Regions from separate parts of the Heyndrickxia acidicola genome, predicted to be linked through region 2. Evidence: a T-box and tRNA genes for the amino acid it is inferred to sense, from the RefSeq annotation. Region 2 holds a T-box; the other regions hold tRNA genes.

Region 1 (6,891 bases), 3.3 Mb from region 2:
AGCTTGATATTGAATTTTGGTACAACTTGTACAGGATAGGTAGGAGCCTTTGAAGCCGGAGCGCCAGCTTCGGTGGAGGCGTCGGTGGGATACTACCCTGGTTGTATTGAAATTCTAACCCGCACCCCTGATCGGGGTGGGAGACAGTGTCAGGCAGGCAGTTTGACTGGGGCGGTCGCCTCCTAAAGAGTAACGGAGGCGCCCAAAGGTTCCCTCAGAATGGTTGGAAATCATTCGCAGAGTGTAAAGGCACAAGGGAGCTTGACTGCGAGACCTACAAGTCGAGCAGGGACGAAAGTCGGGCTTAGTGATCCGGTGGTTCCGCATGGAAGGGCCATCGCTCAACGGATAAAAGCTACCCCGGGGATAACAGGCTTATCTCCCCCAAGAGTCCACATCGACGGGGAGGTTTGGCACCTCGATGTCGGCTCATCGCATCCTGGGGCTGTAGTCGGTCCCAAGGGTTGGGCTGTTCGCCCATTAAAGCGGTACGCGAGCTGGGTTCAGAACGTCGTGAGACAGTTCGGTCCCTATCCGTCGTGGGCGTAGGAAATTTGAGAGGAGCTGTCCTTAGTACGAGAGGACCGGGATGGACGCACCGCTGGTGTACCAGTTGTCTTGCCAAAGGCATCGCTGGGTAGCTATGTGCGGAAGGGATAAGTGCTGAAAGCATCTAAGCATGAAGCCCCCCTCAAGATGAGATTTCCCATAGCGCAAGCTAGTAAGATCCCTGAAAGATGATCAGGTTGATAGGTTCGAGGTGGAAGTGTGGTGACACATGGAGCTGACGGATACTAATCGATCGAGGACTTAACCAATAAATAAAACGATTCAAGGTTATGCTTGGTTTCTCATATCTAGTTTTGAAGGAGCAATCCTTAATTAAATACGGTCTGGTAATTATGGCGAGAAGGTCACACCCGTTCCCATCCCGAACACGGAAGTTAAGCTTCTCAGCGCCGATGGTAGTTGGGGGCTGTCCCCCTGTGAGAGTAGGACATTGCCAGGCATTATATTGGAGGATTAGCTCAGCTGGGAGAGCACCTGCCTTACAAGCAGGGGGTCGGCGGTTCGAACCCGTCATCCTCCACCATTATTAGCCGGCCTAGCTCAATTGGTAGAGCAACTGACTTGTAATCAGTAGGTTGGGGGTTCAAGTCCTCTGGCCGGCACCACTTTTATGGAAATTAGTACGAGCCATTAGCTCAGTCGGTAGAGCACGATGAATAATCTTCACTGAATTATCATCAGCGTACCAATCGAGCTGCATCTTGCAAGACATCCTGAGATTGGGACGTCGTAGATGCCACAAGGTTTAGGCTGTATACTATAAATCAAGGTTTTCATTGTTTGAGCCATTAGCTCAGTCGGTAGAGCATCTGACTTTTAATCAGAGGGTCGAAGGTTCGAGTCCTTCATGGCTCACCATTTAAATATGCGGGTGTGGCGGAATTGGCAGACGCACCAGACTTAGGATCTGGCGCCGCAAGGCGTGGGGGTTCGACTCCCTTCACCCGCACTTATTTGAAATTTTGCGGAAGTAGTTCAGTGGTAGAACACCACCTTGCCAAGGTGGGGGTCGCGGGTTCGAATCCCGTCTTCCGCTCCAAACACCCTTGCCGGGGTGGCGGAACTGGCAGACGCACAGGACTTAAAATCCTGCGGTAGGTGACTACCGTACCGGTTCGATTCCGGTCCTCGGCACCAAAGTTTTTTGCGGCAGCAAAATAACTTTTCTTTAAGCGCCCGTAGCTCAATTGGATAGAGCGTTTGACTACGGATCAAAAGGTTAGGGGTTCGACTCCTCTCGGGCGCGCCATTAAATATTTTTATATTATATGGTTACAAACGGGAAGTAGCTCAGCTTGGTAGAGCACATGGTTTGGGACCATGGGGTCGCAGGTTCGAATCCTGTCTTCCCGACCACTAATATGGGGCCTTAGCTCAGCTGGGAGAGCGCCTGCTTTGCACGCAGGAGGTCAGCGGTTCGATCCCGCTAGGCTCCACCAATAAGAATGAATTGTTCCTTGAAAACTGAACGAAACAGAAACGTCAACGTTAATTCTTTGTCTTATATAGACAACAACTTTAAGAGCTAAATCAACTCTTTTTTGGAGAGTTTGATCCTGGCTCAGGACGAACGCTGGCGGCGTGCCTAATACATGCAAGTCGAGCGAATCAATTGGGAGCTTGCTCCCTTTTGGTTAGCGGCGGACGGGTGAGTAACACGTGGGTAACCTGCCTGTAAGACTGGGATAACTCCGGGAAACCGGGGCTAATACCGGATAACTTCTTCCTCCGCATGGGGGAATATTGAAAGATGGCTTCGGCTATCACTTACAGATGGACCCGCGGCGCATTAGCTAGTTGGTGAGGTAACGGCTCACCAAGGCAACGATGCGTAGCCGACCTGAGAGGGTGATCGGCCACACTGGGACTGAGACACGGCCCAGACTCCTACGGGAGGCAGCAGTAGGGAATCTTCCGCAATGGACGAAAGTCTGACGGAGCAACGCCGCGTGAGTGATGAAGGTTTTCGGATCGTAAAACTCTGTTGTTAGGGAAGAACAAGTACCGTTCGAATAGGGCGGTACCTTGACGGTACCTAACCAGAAAGCCACGGCTAACTACGTGCCAGCAGCCGCGGTAATACGTAGGTGGCAAGCGTTGTCCGGAATTATTGGGCGTAAAGCGCGCGCAGGCGGTTTCTTAAGTCTGATGTGAAAGCCCACGGCTCAACCGTGGAGGGTCATTGGAAACTGGGAGACTTGAGTGCAGAAGAGGAGAGTGGAATTCCACGTGTAGCGGTGAAATGCGTAGATATGTGGAGGAACACCAGTGGCGAAGGCGACTCTCTGGTCTGTAACTGACGCTGAGGCGCGAAAGCGTGGGGAGCGAACAGGATTAGATACCCTGGTAGTCCACGCCGTAAACGATGAGTGCTAAGTGTTAGAGGGTTTCCGCCCTTTAGTGCTGCAGCTAACGCATTAAGCACTCCGCCTGGGGAGTACGGCCGCAAGGCTGAAACTCAAAGGAATTGACGGGGGCCCGCACAAGCGGTGGAGCATGTGGTTTAATTCGAAGCAACGCGAAGAACCTTACCAGGTCTTGACATCCTCTGACAACCCTAGAGATAGGGCTTTCCCCTTCGGGGGACAGAGTGACAGGTGGTGCATGGTTGTCGTCAGCTCGTGTCGTGAGATGTTGGGTTAAGTCCCGCAACGAGCGCAACCCTTGACCTTAGTTGCCAGCATTCAGTTGGGCACTCTAGGGTGACTGCCGGTGACAAACCGGAGGAAGGTGGGGATGACGTCAAATCATCATGCCCCTTATGACCTGGGCTACACACGTGCTACAATGGATGGTACAAAGGGCTGCAAGACCGCGAGGTTTAGCCAATCCCATAAAACCATTCTCAGTTCGGATTGTAGGCTGCAACTCGCCTACATGAAGCCGGAATCGCTAGTAATCGCGGATCAGCATGCCGCGGTGAATACGTTCCCGGGCCTTGTACACACCGCCCGTCACACCACGAGAGTTTGTAACACCCGAAGTCGGTGAGGTAACCTTTTGGAGCCAGCCGCCGAAGGTGGGACAGATGATTGGGGTGAAGTCGTAACAAGGTAGCCGTATCGGAAGGTGCGGCTGGATCACCTCCTTTCTAAGGAAAATGAAGCTTCGCTTCATAAAAAGACGTTTCTGTTTTTGTTTAGTTTTGAGGGAACTATCTCTCAAAACCATCAAACGAATCAGCAGCAAGAAGGTCGAGGAAGCGAACGAGCGATCACCGGAACGTATGACAATACGTGAGGATGAGAGTGAGTGAAGCTGACGAAGAGATTCGAAGTTGATCATTCGTTTGAGTATTGTTCCTTGAAAACTAGATATTGAGAATAACCAAGCAAATAACCGAGAATCGCCACTTTATGGATTTTTTCCATTTTAGTAGTAAAAACCTTTTATAGGTTAAGTTAGTAAGGGCGCACGGTGGATGCCTTGGCACTAGGAGCCGATGAAGGACGGTACTAACACCGATATGCTTCGGGGAGCTGTAAGTAAGCTTTGATCCGGAGATTTCCGAATGGGGAAACCCACTGCCCGTAATGGGGTAGTATCTTTACCTGAATACATAGGGTACTGAAGGCAGACCCGGGGAACTGAAACATCTAAGTACCCGGAGGAAGAGAAAGCAATTGCGATTTCCTGAGTAGCGGCGAGCGAAACGGAATTAGCCCAAACCAAGAGGCTTGCCTCTTGGGGTTGTAGGACACTCTATACGGAGTTACAAAGGAACGAGGTAAATGAAGAGGTCTGGAAAGGCCCGTCAAAGAAGGTAACAACCCTGTAGTTGAAACTTCGTTCCCTCTTGAGTGTATCCTGAGTACGGCGGGACACGTGAAATCCCGTCGGAAGCTGGGAGGACCATCTCCCAAGGCTAAATACTCCCTAGTGACCGATAGTGAACCAGTACCGTGAGGGAAAGGTGAAAAGCACCCCGGAAGGGGAGTGAAAGAGATCCTGAAACCGTGTGCCTACAAGTAGTCAAAGCCCTATGCATTTATGCAGGGTAATGGCGTGCCTTTTGTAGAATGAACCGGCGAGTTACGATTTCATGCAAGGTTAAGCTGATAAGGCGGAGCCGCAGCGAAAGCGAGTCTGAATAGGGCGAATGAGTATGAGGTCGTAGACCCGAAACCAGGTGATCTACCCATGTCCAGGGTGAAGGTAAGGTAACACTTACTGGAGGCCCGAACCCACGCACGTTGAAAAGTGCGGGGATGAGGTGTGGGTAGCGGAGAAATTCCAATCGAACCTGGAGATAGCTGGTTCTCTCCGAAATAGCTTTAGGGCTAGCCTCAAGAGAAGAGTATTGGAGGTAGAGCACTGTTTGGACTAGGGGCCCTCATCGGGTTACCGAATTCAGACAAACTCCGAATGCCAAATACTTATTCTTGGGAGTCAGACTGTGAGTGATAAGATCCATGGTCAAAAGGGAAACAGCCCAGACCACCAGCTAAGGTCCCAAAGTATACGTTAAGTGGAAAAGGATGTGGAGTTGCTTAGACAACCAGGATGTTGGCTTAGAAGCAGCCACCATTTAAAGAGTGCGTAATAGCTCACTGGTCGAGTGACTCTGCGCCGAAAATGTACCGGGGCTAAACGTATCACCGAAGCTGTGGATTGACACCGTAGGTGTCAGTGGTAGGAGAGCGTTCTAAGGGCGTTGAAGCTAGACCGTAAGGACTGGTGGAGCGCTTAGAAGTGAGAATGCCGGTATGAGTAGCGAAAGAAGGGTGAGAATCCCTTCCACCGAATGCCTAAGGTTTCCTGAGGAAGGCTCGTCCGCTCAGGGTTAGTCGGGACCTAAGCCGAGGCCGAAAGGCGTAGGCGATGGACAACAGGTTGATATTCCTGTACCACCTCTTTTCCGTTTGAGTGATGGGGGGACGCAGGAGGATAGGGTAAGCACGGCGCTGGATTGCCGTGTCCAAGCAGTTAGGCTGATGATGAGGCAAATCCTTATCATTAAAGCGGAGCTGTGATGGCGAGGGAAATATAGTACCGAAGTTCCTGATTCCACACTGCCAAGAAAAGCCTCTAGCGAGGAAAAAGGTGCCCGTACCGCAAACCGACACAGGTAGGCGAGGAGAGAATCCTAAGGTGAGCGAGAGAACTCTCGTTAAGGAACTCGGCAAAATGACCCCGTAACTTCGGGAGAAGGGGTGCTCTGGTAGGGTGCAAGCCCGAGAGAGCCGCAGTGAATAGGCCCAGGCGACTGTTTAGCAAAAACACAGGTCTCTGCGAAGCCGCAAGGCGAAGTATAGGGGCTGACGCCTGCCCGGTGCTGGAAGGTTAAGGAGAGGGGTTAGCGCAAGCGAAGCTCTGAACTGAAGCCCCAGTAAACGGCGGCCGTAACTATAACGGTCCTAAGGTAGCGAAATTCCTTGTCAGGTAAGTTCTGACCCGCACGAAAGGCGTAACGATCTGGGCACTGTCTCAACGAGAGACTCGGTGAAATTATAGTACCTGTGAAGATGCAGGTTACCCGCGACAGGACGGAAAGACCCCGTGGAGCTTTACTGCAGCTTGATATTGAATTTTGGTACAACTTGTACAGGATAGGTAGGAGCCTTTGAAGCCGGAGCGCCAGCTTCGGTGGAGGCGTCGGTGGGATACTACCCTGGTTGTATTGAAATTCTAACCCGCACCCCTGATCGGGGTGGGAGACAGTGTCAGGCAGGCAGTTTGACTGGGGCGGTCGCCTCCTAAAGAGTAACGGAGGCGCCCAAAGGTTCCCTCAGAATGGTTGGAAATCATTCGCAGAGTGTAAAGGCACAAGGGAGCTTGACTGCGAGACCTACAAGTCGAGCAGGGACGAAAGTCGGGCTTAGTGATCCGGTGGTTCCGCATGGAAGGGCCATCGCTCAACGGATAAAAGCTACCCCGGGGATAACAGGCTTATCTCCCCCAAGAGTCCACATCGACGGGGAGGTTTGGCACCTCGATGTCGGCTCATCGCATCCTGGGGCTGTAGTCGGTCCCAAGGGTTGGGCTGTTCGCCCATTAAAGCGGTACGCGAGCTGGGTTCAGAACGTCGTGAGACAGTTCGGTCCCTATCCGTCGTGGGCGTAGGAAATTTGAGAGGAGCTGTCCTTAGTACGAGAGGACCGGGATGGACGCACCGCTGGTGTACCAGTTGTCTTGCCAAAGGCATCGCTGGGTAGCTATGTGCGGAAGGGATAAGTGCTGAAAGCATCTAAGCATGAAGCCCCCCTCAAGATGAGATTTCCCATAGCGCAAGCTAGTAAGATCCCTGAAAGATGATCAGGTTGATAGGTTCGAGGTGGAAGTGTGGCGACACATGGAGCTGACGAATACTAATCGATCGAG
Region 2 (6,891 bases):
AGACCTAAGTCATTAAATATTTCGAAATCTCTACCAATTCTTGTTTTTGCGAGCATTTTAAAAAAGAATTTTTTTCATATAATGCTTTACTTCAGAAATAAAATAAAGTGACCCCGAAATAACCAGCATTTCCTCTTCTTTTAAATCCTTTAGAAGTTCTTTTAACAGGCTTTTATAGTCCTCTGCTGCTGTTGCATTTTGAAAGCCGCTTTTTTCCAAAAGCTGTTCGGCACTCGAGGCCCTCTCGTAATCAAATTCTGTAAAATAGTAGTTTCCATCCAGCTGCTTTAGCTCTTTAAACATATCTGTCAGGTCTTTGTCCCTTAATGCAGCAAAAACAATCTTCTTCTTATAGGAAGCATAATGTAGTTGAACTGCCTTCCTCATTGCTCTGACACCCTCCGGATTATGGGCACCATCCACCAGCACGAGAGGATTTTTGTGCAGAACTTCCATTCTTCCAGGCCAAAAACCCTTTTTCAAGCCATTCCGTATGTGTTCTTCGGAAACAGAAAGACAGACTGCTGCCATCACAGCAAGGGATGCATTCTCAATTTGATGGACTCCAAGCATGGATATGGCTAAATCGTTATATTGCAAAGCCCCGTGTGTGAAGCTAAACTGCTCCCCTTCAGGCAGGACCGATTCTTTTGACACTATAAAGTCTTTGTTTTTTTCAAAAATAGTTACATTCAGCTGTCTTGCTTTCTCATAGAAAACCTTTAATGCATCCTCTTGAGCAGCTGCTGTAATGAGCGGGATTCCTTCTTTCATAATACCCGCTTTTTCTGTAGCTATTTCAGAAATGGTATTCCCCAAAATATTCATGTGATCCCACCCGATATTGGTAATCACTGTGAGGATGGGACTCAAAATGTTTGTTGAATCCAGGCGTCCGCCTAACCCTACTTCAAATATAGTGAAATCAACAGGGTTCACTTCACCAAAATAATAGATAGCCATGCATGTAATGATTTCGAATTCAGTAAGGCTTCCCAGGTTTGTCATTTCCAGTTCTTCTGCAAGGGGTTTGATTACCGTGACCAAATGAACAATTTCATCATCAGCAATAGGTTTGCCATTCACACTAATTCGTTCATTAAATTCTTCAATATAGGGAGAGGTAAAGGTGCCTACTTGTTTTCCTGCCTCATTCAGGATGGAACGTATATACGTAACGGTGGATCCTTTTCCATTGGTCCCTCCGACATGAACAACCTTAAGATTCCTTTCCGGGTTTCCAAGCTTATTCATTACCCAGTTCATCCTGTCAAGACCAGGCTTAATGCCAAATCTTAAACGGGAAGAAATCCAATGAATCGCTTCCTCGTAGGAATTTATCATATCCATCACCTATTTTCATTTAAATTGCACGCAAAAATCAGCCATCTTTAAGGGTGTCAGATTGGCCGCAAACGTTTATTATCACCATTTATATTAAGGAGGAAATTGAAAACAATTCCCTCCTTAAGTTAGAAGCAAAAACAAAATGTTATTCGCCCTTTAGTTCGTTAATTCTCTCTTTAACAGCTGCCTGTTTTTCAAGATAATCTCTTTCTTTGGCTTTTTCTTCGTCAACAACGCTTTGTGGGGCCTTGCTCACAAATTTTTCATTGCCTAGTTTTTTCTGGACGCGCTCAACTTCTTTCGTCCATTTCTCTAATTCTTTTCCAAGCCTTGCAAGCTCTTCTTCTATATTAATTAATCCCTCAAGCGGCAAATAAAGCTCTGCACCAGTTACAACAGCTGTCATAGCTTTCTCAGGTGCCGAAGCATCAACAGACACCGTCAGCTCCTCCGGATTACAGAACCGTACAATGTAGGCTTGATTGTTCGATAGGGAAGTTAAAATTTGTTCATCTTTTGCCTTAATGATTAATTTAATTTTTTTGCTTAACGGAGTGTTTACCTCTGCACGGATATTGCGTACTGCGCGGATAATATCCACAAGGAGCTTCATTTCTTCAGCTGCTGATTCATCATGCAATTCCTCTTTGAATTCCGGCCAGCTTGCAATGGTAATGGACTCCCCTTCATGAGGAAGGTTTTGCCATATTTCCTCGGTAATGAATGGCATAAACGGATGAAGCAGTCTCATCGTATTATCTAAAACATAAGCCAGAACGGAACGAGTCGTTTTCTTAGCTTCCTCATCGTCGCCATATAAAGGCAATTTGGCCATTTCGATATACCAGTCACAGAAGTCATCCCAGATGAAGTTATAGAGCGCACGGCCTACTTCCCCGAATTCATAACGGTCTGCCAGCTTTGTAACAGTATCAATGGTTTCATTTAATCTTGTCAGGATCCATTTATCCGCAACCGATTTTTTCCCGCTTAAGTCAATTTCATCATACTTAAGGCCTTTCATGTTCATCAATGCAAAGCGGGAAGCATTCCAGATTTTATTTGCAAAGTTCCAAACGGATTCAACTTTTTCGTAACTAAAGCGCAAATCCTGTCCAGGAGAGCTGCCTGTTGTCAAGAAATAACGAAGTGAATCAGCACCGTATTTCTCGATAACATCCATCGGATCTACTCCATTGCCGAGAGATTTACTCATTTTTCGGCCTTGTTCATCCCTGACAAGTCCATGAATCAGAACATCCTTAAACGGACGTCTGCCTGTAAATTCAAGTCCCTGGAATATCATCCTGGATACCCAGAATCCAATAATATCATAGCCGGTTACAAGGCAGTTTGTCGGATAATAACGGTTGAAATCAGGTGCTTCTGTATCTGGCCAGCCCATTGTGGAAAATGGCCATAAAGCGGAGCTGAACCAGGTATCGAGCACATCTGAATCCTGCTCCCAATTTTCAGAGTCACTAGGATCCTCCATACCTACGTATACTTCTCCTGTTTCTTTATGGTACCAGGCAGGAATCCGATGTCCCCACCAAAGCTGTCGAGAAATACACCAGTCGCGTATATTTTCCATCCAGCGCATATAATTTTTTTCAAAACGGTCCGGTACAAAGTGAACCTTGGTTTCTGATTCTTGAAGCTCAACAGCCGCATCTGCTAAAGGCTGCATTTTAACAAACCATTGAGTGGATAAATACGGCTCTACTACCGCACCGCTGCGTTCTGAATGGCCTACTGAGTGCAGGTGTTCTTCAATTTTAATAAGGACGCCCTGCTCTTTAAGATCCTTCACCAGCTGCTTACGGCATTCAAAACGGTCCATTCCATTGTATTGAAGAGCTTTTTCATTCATGGTTCCGTCTTCGTTCATAACAAGAATTCTTTCAAGATTGTGGCGGTTGCCGATTTCAAAATCATTCGGGTCATGGGCCGGTGTAATCTTTACTGCGCCTGAGCCAAATTCCATATCTACATAATCATCGCCAACAATGGGAATTTCACGTCCTGTAATCGGCAGGATAACGGCTTTACCAATTAAATGCTTATAGCGGTCATCTTCAGGATGAACAGCTACAGCTGTATCCCCAAGCATTGTTTCAGGGCGTGTTGTCGCAATTTCAATATAGCCCGTTCCATCTGAAAGCGGGTATTTCATATGGTAAAATGCGCCTTGGACATCCTTATAAATAACCTCGATGTCGGATAGAGCGGTTTTTGCTGCCGGATCCCAGTTGATAATATATTCTCCGCGATAAATCAGACCTTTATTATAAAGGGAAACAAATACTTTACGGACCGCATCTGACAGTCCCTCATCCAGCGTAAACCTTTCACGGGAATAATCCAGACCCAATCCAAGCTTCGACCATTGCTGGCGGATAAAATCTGCATATTCCTCTTTCCACTTCCAGGTTTCTTCTACAAATTTTTCACGGCCTAAGTCATAGCGTGATATTCCCTGACTGCGAAGCTTCTCATCCACCTTTGCCTGTGTTGCAATTCCTGCATGGTCCATTCCTGGCAGCCATAGGACATCATAGCCCTGCATTCTTTTCATTCTTGTTAAAATGTCTTGCAAGGCTGTATCCCATGCATGGCCCAGGTGAAGCTTACCAGTGACGTTTGGAGGAGGAATAACGATTGTATAGGGCTCCTTCTCCACATCGTTCTTCGCTTCAAAAAACTTTCCTTCAAGCCACCACTGATAACGGCCTTTTTCAATGGATGCCGGGTCATATTTTGTCGGCATTTTCACTTCATTTGTTTCCATTTCGTTCATCCCTTTCCTGTTTGGTACCCAAAAAATACAAAAGCTCCCCTCGTCAAAAGGACGAAGGGAGCGAATTTCGCGGTACCACCTTTTTTCACAGATACAAACAAAACAGGATGCCTGTATCTGGCTCTTGATGAGGTAACGGCTCTTCACCGGCTTCTGCTACTAAGTGGTTCACAAAAACTGCTCATGGGCGACTTTCCAACATTACCGGCATAGGAAATCTTTCAGCAGATGATTTCCCTCTCTAAAAGCGGAATCGGTTGTACTCTTCCCAGTCATTGCATTTCTTTTCATTTATTTATACTTTATAGTATCCAATTTTCATTGTTCCCGTCAATTATTTATTGCCCATTTTATAAAAAATATTCATGGACCTGGGTAAAAGACACAGAATTTATTTTCTATCATAGATTAAATACAGAATCTCTTGCAAGAAGGTGAAATTGTGAAGAATAAATTTAGTTTTAATAAATATACACTTCAAACCTGGGGAAGAAACATCAGGGGTGTTTGCAGGCAGCTGATTATTCCTTTTGCCATCTTTCAAGGAATACGTACTATTTTCTTTCCTACAACCTTTGATGTATTATTGCTGGCCATTTTTATTCTCGTTGCCTTAGGTTATCACTACGAATGGTTTTAATTATTTGAATGCCTGTTTTAATTTTAATATTTAACAAAGACGGTAGTTACTCAAATTTTTTATTCATAAGGCTACCCTATAAAAATCTTATTTCGAGTTTGTAGCATCAAACCAAACGGCCTCTGCTAATAATCATTGCCTTAACCTGTGGGTGAAAGAACAAATTTTCATGCGCCATCATGTGAATTTGATTAGCATGGTGGTTTTTGCTAAAGGATACTGTTGTTTTTTAGCTCATTCGTGTGAAACGGCCGTTTCACACGCCTTTCAGCATAGCTGAAAGGTTACAGTAAAGAAAGAAACCAAAAGCAAACAAGTTTGCTTTTGGTTTCTTTCTTTACTGTAAAATGAACTAAAAAACGAGCAGTTATCAAAAATCGAATGAACTTTACAGTTTGCAATTTTTATGAGTTAAATAAATACTTTTCACCATAAAAAATAGCCCTTTCCTTTGAATATACGATAGGAAGGGGCATTTCATTATTCAGGACTTGGCGGCGGCGCCATCTTCATCACTACATATTCGGAATTTTTCAAAAGCCAAAACTCTTTTTGGAATTTTTTCACAAACCGAAGCTCCGTTTTATTGCTCCTTTTAAAATAATAGTCCTGAACAGTTTCAACAATAGAGCCGGGATGGGCAAGATAACTTAGGAATAGCAGCTTTTCGTCACTTCTGAATGGGAAATAACGAAAATAGGTATTGATCCATTCAATCGTGTCATCGTATTGTCCAGGCTGTGCATGCAATCTTCTCACTAAAAAAGGAAGCAAATCATGGATAGGAGAAGCGATTTTTGAATCTTCGAAGTTTGTAAAATAACCATATCCTTTATCATCGTATAAAAAATGCTCAATCGAAACCTTCCCATGGGTCATAACCGTTCTTCCTTTAGTATCCTCTTTGGATACTTCGAGCCACTCCTCCAGTTTGGTTTTTGAAAAAGTCATTGCTTGATTTATACTTTGATAATAATTGCAAAACATGAGTTCAAACGGTGACATATACCATTTTCTTTCACAGTACTCCAAAAATTCTTCAAAGAACTCTCCTTCTCTTTCCCATTGCTCTACCGTTCTTTCATAATGCTCCTCTCTTGCTTCACTGGTGACGGCGATATCCTTTACAGACAAAGTGTGAAGCCTTGCCAGCTCCCTGAACATTTTTTGATGCTTGGCAAAGCGGTCTTCCTTATCCTCATTGGAAAGCCACGGCATTAAATAATACAGTGATCGTTCTTCAAGAATGGCATACCTTCCATCAAGAGTTGGAAAGATAGGAACAATTCGATTAAAGCCCCTTTGATAAAGAAGCTGAACGTTCCGTACAAAGTCGATGCCGCTTGTGGGAGAAATGATCTTCAAGGCATAGATTCCATTCTGTGAATAAACCTTGTATATTTTTCCGTATCTTTCAATATGGGGGTGATTTAATCCGTACTCCTTTAAAATTCGGACAATATCATTGTTTTTGTTTTCATTCATTCCATCACCTGCTTAAAAAATCAACCAGCGGATTTTAAGAAAAGCGAAAGCACCCTGCTCATCGGTGTACGGATTTCATAGTCCCCGACTGAGATAAAGGGAAGACAGCGAGGCCGTTCAGGAGCTGCTGTTGCCTTATCTTAGTGAGAGGACTTAGAAATCCGCTATCCGATAGGATCTGGAGCCAAACAGAGACTACATGGGTTACATAAATTTTCCAAAAAGGATATACCATCATAACATAATGGAAAAATTGAAAGGGAATAATAAAATCCTGTTAACACTTGACTCTGGGTTAAGAAACGGCTATTTTCTCACCACTGCATAGGAAGGTATGTATAATACCTGCCCTTCATGAACATCCTGGGTTAAGTCTAAATGATTCATTCTTAGAATCTGTTGAACATTAATATCATACTTCTCTGCTAAATAATCCAATGTCTCTCCATGCTGCACAATACAAACCTTTAGTTTTGCCGGTGCTTCTTCCTCTTTTCTAGCAAAGAAGTCTGTTAACGATATAGATTCATACTTATCCTTCTTTTTTGGTTTTTTCTCTTTTTCTTGTTTTTCTTCACCAGATTCCTCTTTCTTGCTAAGAGAGTCCTCATATTGATTT
Region 3 (6,891 bases), 4.5 Mb from region 2:
GGCCCATAATAAAATTATGGAGCGGGTGATGGGAATCGAACCCACGACAACAGCTTGGAAGGCTGTAGTTTTACCACTAAACTACACCCGCATAAATTGAAAATGGGGCGGCTGATGGGAATCGAACCCACGAATGTCGGAACCACAATCCGATGCGTTAACCACTTCGCCACAGCCGCCATCGTTTGAATGGTGGCTCGGGACGGAATCGAACCGCCGACACAAGGATTTTCAGTCCTTTGCTCTACCGACTGAGCTACCGAGCCATATTGATTTGTAAATGGCGGTCCGGACGGGACTCGAACCCGCGACCTCCTGCGTGACAGGCAGGCATTCTAACCAGCTGAACTACCGGACCATTGTATTGCGGGGGCAGGATTTGAACCTGCGACCTTCGGGTTATGAGCCCGACGAGCTACCGAACTGCTCCACCCCGCGACGATACTATAATTTTTTGTGTCTAAACAAGCCAATATTTTAAAAATAAGTATGGCGGAGGAAGAGGGATTCGAACCCCCGCGCGGTGTAACCCGCCTGTCGGTTTTCAAGACCGATCCCTTCAGCCGGACTTGGGTATTCCTCCGTACTTATGGTGGACCTTGTAGGACTCGAACCTACGACCGGACGGTTATGAGCCGTCTGCTCTAACCAGCTGAGCTAAAGGTCCTCTAATGGTAGCGGCGGAGGGGATCGAACCCCCGACCTCACGGGTATGAACCGTACGCTCTAGCCAGCTGAGCTACACCGCCATTAGAAAAATAATATATTTGGTGGAGCCTAGCGGGATCGAACCGCTGACCTCCTGCGTGCAAAGCAGGCGCTCTCCCAGCTGAGCTAAGGCCCCAAAATGATTTAAATAGTCTCTGGTCGGGAAGACAGGATTCGAACCTGCGACCCCATGGTCCCAAACCATGTGCTCTACCAAGCTGAGCTACTTCCCGTAAATGGCGCGCCCGAGAGGAGTCGAACCCCTAACCTTTTGATCCGTAGTCAAACGCTCTATCCAATTGAGCTACGGGCGCTTAAAGAAAAGTTATTTTCTACCGCAAAAAACTTTGGTGCCGAGGACCGGAATCGAACCGGTACGGTAGTCACCTACCGCAGGATTTTAAGTCCTGTGCGTCTGCCAGTTCCGCCACCCCGGCAAGGGTGTTTGGAGCGGAAGACGGGATTCGAACCCGCGACCCCCACCTTGGCAAGGTGGTGTTCTACCACTGAACTACTTCCGCAAATTTTTAAATAAGTGCGGGTGAAGGGAGTCGAACCCCCACGCCTTGCGGCGCCAGATCCTAAGTCTGGTGCGTCTGCCAATTCCGCCACACCCGCATATTTAAATGGTGAGCCATGAAGGACTCGAACCTTCGACCCTCTGATTAAAAGTCAGATGCTCTACCGACTGAGCTAATGGCTCAAACAATGAAAACCTTGATTTATAGTATACATTCTAACCTTGTGGCATCTACGACGTCCCAATCTCAGGATGTCTTGCAAGATGCAGCTCGATTGGTACGCTGATGATAATTCAGTGAAGATTATTCATCGTGCTCTACCGACTGAGCTAATGGCTCGTACTAATTTCCATAAAAGTGGTGCCGGCCAGAGGACTTGAACCCCCAACCTACTGATTACAAGTCAGTTGCTCTACCAATTGAGCTAGGCCGGCTAATAATGGTGGAGGATGACGGGTTCGAACCGCCGACCCCCTGCTTGTAAGGCAGGTGCTCTCCCAGCTGAGCTAATCCTCCAATATAATGCCTGGCAATGTCCTACTCTCACAGGGGGACAGCCCCCAACTACCATCGGCGCTGAGAAGCTTAACTTCCGTGTTCGGGATGGGAACGGGTGTGACCTTCTCGCCATAATTACCAGACCGTATTTAATTAAGGATTGCTCCTTCAAAACTAGATATGAGAAACCAAGCATAACCTTGAATCGTTTTATATATTGGTTAAGTCCTCGATCGATTAGTATCCGTCAGCTCCATGTGTCACCACACTTCCACCTCGAACCTATCAACCTGATCATCTTTCAGGGATCTTACTAGCTTGCGCTATGGGAAATCTCATCTTGAGGGGGGCTTCATGCTTAGATGCTTTCAGCACTTATCCCTTCCGCACATAGCTACCCAGCGATGCCTTTGGCAAGACAACTGGTACACCAGCGGTGCGTCCATCCCGGTCCTCTCGTACTAAGGACAGCTCCTCTCAAATTTCCTACGCCCACGACGGATAGGGACCGAACTGTCTCACGACGTTCTGAACCCAGCTCGCGTACCGCTTTAATGGGCGAACAGCCCAACCCTTGGGACCGACTACAGCCCCAGGATGCGATGAGCCGACATCGAGGTGCCAAACCTCCCCGTCGATGTGGACTCTTGGGGGAGATAAGCCTGTTATCCCCGGGGTAGCTTTTATCCGTTGAGCGATGGCCCTTCCATGCGGAACCACCGGATCACTAAGCCCGACTTTCGTCCCTGCTCGACTTGTAGGTCTCGCAGTCAAGCTCCCTTGTGCCTTTACACTCTGCGAATGATTTCCAACCATTCTGAGGGAACCTTTGGGCGCCTCCGTTACTCTTTAGGAGGCGACCGCCCCAGTCAAACTGCCTGCCTGACACTGTCTCCCACCCCGATCAGGGGTGCGGGTTAGAATTTCAATACAACCAGGGTAGTATCCCACCGACGCCTCCACCGAAGCTGGCGCTCCGGCTTCAAAGGCTCCTACCTATCCTGTACAAGTTGTACCAAAATTCAATATCAAGCTGCAGTAAAGCTCCACGGGGTCTTTCCGTCCTGTCGCGGGTAACCTGCATCTTCACAGGTACTATAATTTCACCGAGTCTCTCGTTGAGACAGTGCCCAGATCGTTACGCCTTTCGTGCGGGTCAGAACTTACCTGACAAGGAATTTCGCTACCTTAGGACCGTTATAGTTACGGCCGCCGTTTACTGGGGCTTCAGTTCAGAGCTTCGCTTGCGCTAACCCCTCTCCTTAACCTTCCAGCACCGGGCAGGCGTCAGCCCCTATACTTCGCCTTGCGGCTTCGCAGAGACCTGTGTTTTTGCTAAACAGTCGCCTGGGCCTATTCACTGCGGCTCTCTCGGGCTTGCACCCTACCAGAGCACCCCTTCTCCCGAAGTTACGGGGTCATTTTGCCGAGTTCCTTAACGAGAGTTCTCTCGCTCACCTTAGGATTCTCTCCTCGCCTACCTGTGTCGGTTTGCGGTACGGGCACCTTTTTCCTCGCTAGAGGCTTTTCTTGGCAGTGTGGAATCAGGAACTTCGGTACTATATTTCCCTCGCCATCACAGCTCCGCTTTAATGATAAGGATTTGCCTCATCATCAGCCTAACTGCTTGGACACGGCAATCCAGCGCCGTGCTTACCCTATCCTCCTGCGTCCCCCCATCACTCAAACGGAAAAGAGGTGGTACAGGAATATCAACCTGTTGTCCATCGCCTACGCCTTTCGGCCTCGGCTTAGGTCCCGACTAACCCTGAGCGGACGAGCCTTCCTCAGGAAACCTTAGGCATTCGGTGGAAGGGATTCTCACCCTTCTTTCGCTACTCATACCGGCATTCTCACTTCTAAGCGCTCCACCAGTCCTTACGGTCTAGCTTCAACGCCCTTAGAACGCTCTCCTACCACTGACACCTACGGTGTCAATCCACAGCTTCGGTGATACGTTTAGCCCCGGTACATTTTCGGCGCAGAGTCACTCGACCAGTGAGCTATTACGCACTCTTTAAATGGTGGCTGCTTCTAAGCCAACATCCTGGTTGTCTAAGCAACTCCACATCCTTTTCCACTTAACGTATACTTTGGGACCTTAGCTGGTGGTCTGGGCTGTTTCCCTTTTGACCATGGATCTTATCACTCACAGTCTGACTCCCAAGAATAAGTATTTGGCATTCGGAGTTTGTCTGAATTCGGTAACCCGATGAGGGCCCCTAGTCCAAACAGTGCTCTACCTCCAATACTCTTCTCTTGAGGCTAGCCCTAAAGCTATTTCGGAGAGAACCAGCTATCTCCAGGTTCGATTGGAATTTCTCCGCTACCCACACCTCATCCCCGCACTTTTCAACGTGCGTGGGTTCGGGCCTCCAGTAAGTGTTACCTTACCTTCACCCTGGACATGGGTAGATCACCTGGTTTCGGGTCTACGACCTCATACTCATTCGCCCTATTCAGACTCGCTTTCGCTGCGGCTCCGCCTTATCAGCTTAACCTTGCATGAAATCGTAACTCGCCGGTTCATTCTACAAAAGGCACGCCATTACCCTGCATAAATGCATAGGGCTTTGACTACTTGTAGGCACACGGTTTCAGGATCTCTTTCACTCCCCTTCCGGGGTGCTTTTCACCTTTCCCTCACGGTACTGGTTCACTATCGGTCACTAGGGAGTATTTAGCCTTGGGAGATGGTCCTCCCAGCTTCCGACGGGATTTCACGTGTCCCGCCGTACTCAGGATACACTCAAGAGGGAACGAAGTTTCAACTACAGGGTTGTTACCTTCTTTGACGGGCCTTTCCAGACCTCTTCATTTACCTCGTTCCTTTGTAACTCCGTATAGAGTGTCCTACAACCCCAAGAGGCAAGCCTCTTGGTTTGGGCTAATTCCGTTTCGCTCGCCGCTACTCAGGAAATCGCAATTGCTTTCTCTTCCTCCGGGTACTTAGATGTTTCAGTTCCCCGGGTCTGCCTTCAGTACCCTATGTATTCAGGTAAAGATACTACCCCATTACGGGCAGTGGGTTTCCCCATTCGGAAATCTCCGGATCAAAGCTTACTTACAGCTCCCCGAAGCATATCGGTGTTAGTACCGTCCTTCATCGGCTCCTAGTGCCAAGGCATCCACCGTGCGCCCTTACTAACTTAACCTATAAAAGGTTTTTACTACTAAAATGGAAAAAATCCATAAAGTGGCGATTCTCGGTTATTTGCTTGGTTATTCTCAATATCTAGTTTTCAAGGAACAATACTCAAACGAATGATCAACTTCGAATCTCTTCGTCAGCTTCACTCACTCTCATCCTCACGTATTGTCATACGTTCCGGTGATCGCTCGTTCGCTTCCTCGACCTTCTTGCTGCTGATTCGTTTGATGGTTTTGAGAGATAGTTCCCTCAAAACTAAACAAAAACAGAAACGTCTTTTTATGAAGCGAAGCTTCATTTTCCTTAGAAAGGAGGTGATCCAGCCGCACCTTCCGATACGGCTACCTTGTTACGACTTCACCCCAATCATCTGTCCCACCTTCGGCGGCTGGCTCCAAAAGGTTACCTCACCGACTTCGGGTGTTACAAACTCTCGTGGTGTGACGGGCGGTGTGTACAAGGCCCGGGAACGTATTCACCGCGGCATGCTGATCCGCGATTACTAGCGATTCCGGCTTCATGTAGGCGAGTTGCAGCCTACAATCCGAACTGAGAATGGTTTTATGGGATTGGCTAAACCTCGCGGTCTTGCAGCCCTTTGTACCATCCATTGTAGCACGTGTGTAGCCCAGGTCATAAGGGGCATGATGATTTGACGTCATCCCCACCTTCCTCCGGTTTGTCACCGGCAGTCACCCTAGAGTGCCCAACTGAATGCTGGCAACTAAGGTCAAGGGTTGCGCTCGTTGCGGGACTTAACCCAACATCTCACGACACGAGCTGACGACAACCATGCACCACCTGTCACTCTGTCCCCCGAAGGGGAAAGCCCTATCTCTAGGGTTGTCAGAGGATGTCAAGACCTGGTAAGGTTCTTCGCGTTGCTTCGAATTAAACCACATGCTCCACCGCTTGTGCGGGCCCCCGTCAATTCCTTTGAGTTTCAGCCTTGCGGCCGTACTCCCCAGGCGGAGTGCTTAATGCGTTAGCTGCAGCACTAAAGGGCGGAAACCCTCTAACACTTAGCACTCATCGTTTACGGCGTGGACTACCAGGGTATCTAATCCTGTTCGCTCCCCACGCTTTCGCGCCTCAGCGTCAGTTACAGACCAGAGAGTCGCCTTCGCCACTGGTGTTCCTCCACATATCTACGCATTTCACCGCTACACGTGGAATTCCACTCTCCTCTTCTGCACTCAAGTCTCCCAGTTTCCAATGACCCTCCACGGTTGAGCCGTGGGCTTTCACATCAGACTTAAGAAACCGCCTGCGCGCGCTTTACGCCCAATAATTCCGGACAACGCTTGCCACCTACGTATTACCGCGGCTGCTGGCACGTAGTTAGCCGTGGCTTTCTGGTTAGGTACCGTCAAGGTACCGCCCTATTCGAACGGTACTTGTTCTTCCCTAACAACAGAGTTTTACGATCCGAAAACCTTCATCACTCACGCGGCGTTGCTCCGTCAGACTTTCGTCCATTGCGGAAGATTCCCTACTGCTGCCTCCCGTAGGAGTCTGGGCCGTGTCTCAGTCCCAGTGTGGCCGATCACCCTCTCAGGTCGGCTACGCATCGTTGCCTTGGTGAGCCGTTACCTCACCAACTAGCTAATGCGCCGCGGGTCCATCTGTAAGTGATAGCCGAAGCCATCTTTCAATATTCCCCCATGCGGAGGAAGAAGTTATCCGGTATTAGCCCCGGTTTCCCGGAGTTATCCCAGTCTTACAGGCAGGTTACCCACGTGTTACTCACCCGTCCGCCGCTAACCAAAAGGGAGCAAGCTCCCAATTGATTCGCTCGACTTGCATGTATTAGGCACGCCGCCAGCGTTCGTCCTGAGCCAGGATCAAACTCTCCAAAAAAGAGTTGATATAGCTCTTAAAGTTTGTTGTCTTATAAAAGACAAAGAATTAACGTTGACGTTTCTGTTTCGTTCAGTTTTCAAAGAACAATCTTTCGTCTCTTTTTTTCAAAGCGAGACTTCCATATTATATCTCTTTCACGACTTGTTGTCA

Evidence for each region. The T-box of region 2 lies ahead of A5N88_RS00635 (valine--tRNA ligase). A T-box ahead of a tRNA ligase gene usually reads a tRNA of that ligase, here a tRNA-Val.
Region 1: it encodes a tRNA-Val, which carries the amino acid that the T-box ahead of A5N88_RS00635 (valine--tRNA ligase) is inferred to sense. The anticodon was not compared.
Region 3: it encodes a tRNA-Val, which carries the amino acid that the T-box ahead of A5N88_RS00635 (valine--tRNA ligase) is inferred to sense. The anticodon was not compared.

What each region holds. Positions count from the first base shown of each region.
Region 1 is NZ_KV440953.1:3,482,765-3,489,655, forward strand. Features, by position in the region: rRNA gene A5N88_RS16190 (23S ribosomal RNA) at 1-818, shown strand, start outside; rRNA gene rrf (5S ribosomal RNA) at 893-1,009, shown strand; tRNA gene A5N88_RS16200 (tRNA-Val) at 1,018-1,093, shown strand; tRNA gene A5N88_RS16205 (tRNA-Thr) at 1,100-1,175, shown strand; tRNA gene A5N88_RS16210 (tRNA-Lys) at 1,353-1,428, shown strand; tRNA gene A5N88_RS16215 (tRNA-Leu) at 1,438-1,519, shown strand; tRNA gene A5N88_RS16220 (tRNA-Gly) at 1,535-1,609, shown strand; tRNA gene A5N88_RS16225 (tRNA-Leu) at 1,619-1,707, shown strand; tRNA gene A5N88_RS16230 (tRNA-Arg) at 1,743-1,819, shown strand; tRNA gene A5N88_RS16235 (tRNA-Pro) at 1,850-1,926, shown strand; tRNA gene A5N88_RS16240 (tRNA-Ala) at 1,934-2,009, shown strand; rRNA gene A5N88_RS16245 (16S ribosomal RNA) at 2,109-3,661, shown strand; rRNA gene A5N88_RS16250 (23S ribosomal RNA) at 3,965-6,891, shown strand, end outside.
Region 2 is NZ_KV440953.1:149,879-156,769, reverse strand. Features, by position in the region: gene A5N88_RS00640 (bifunctional folylpolyglutamate synthase/dihydrofolate synthase) at 58-1,344, opposite strand; gene A5N88_RS00635 (valine--tRNA ligase) at 1,493-4,138, opposite strand; T-box leader at 4,192-4,432, opposite strand; gene A5N88_RS00630 (YszA family small membrane protein) at 4,590-4,787, shown strand; gene ysxE (spore coat protein YsxE) at 5,268-6,272, opposite strand; gene spoVID (stage VI sporulation protein D) at 6,579-6,891, opposite strand, start outside.
Region 3 is NZ_KV440953.1:4,680,750-4,687,640, reverse strand. Features, by position in the region: tRNA gene A5N88_RS21840 (tRNA-Ile) at 1-5, opposite strand, end outside; tRNA gene A5N88_RS21835 (tRNA-Gly) at 18-91, opposite strand; tRNA gene A5N88_RS21830 (tRNA-His) at 104-179, opposite strand; tRNA gene A5N88_RS21825 (tRNA-Phe) at 191-266, opposite strand; tRNA gene A5N88_RS21820 (tRNA-Asp) at 282-358, opposite strand; tRNA gene A5N88_RS21815 (tRNA-Met) at 365-438, opposite strand; tRNA gene A5N88_RS21810 (tRNA-Ser) at 491-583, opposite strand; tRNA gene A5N88_RS21805 (tRNA-Ile) at 591-667, opposite strand; tRNA gene A5N88_RS21800 (tRNA-Met) at 673-749, opposite strand; tRNA gene A5N88_RS21795 (tRNA-Ala) at 769-844, opposite strand; tRNA gene A5N88_RS21790 (tRNA-Pro) at 865-941, opposite strand; tRNA gene A5N88_RS21785 (tRNA-Arg) at 946-1,022, opposite strand; tRNA gene A5N88_RS21780 (tRNA-Leu) at 1,057-1,145, opposite strand; tRNA gene A5N88_RS21775 (tRNA-Gly) at 1,155-1,229, opposite strand; tRNA gene A5N88_RS21770 (tRNA-Leu) at 1,245-1,326, opposite strand; tRNA gene A5N88_RS21765 (tRNA-Lys) at 1,336-1,411, opposite strand; tRNA gene A5N88_RS21760 (tRNA-Thr) at 1,588-1,663, opposite strand; tRNA gene A5N88_RS21755 (tRNA-Val) at 1,670-1,745, opposite strand; rRNA gene rrf (5S ribosomal RNA) at 1,754-1,870, opposite strand; rRNA gene A5N88_RS21745 (23S ribosomal RNA) at 1,945-4,882, opposite strand; rRNA gene A5N88_RS21740 (16S ribosomal RNA) at 5,186-6,738, opposite strand.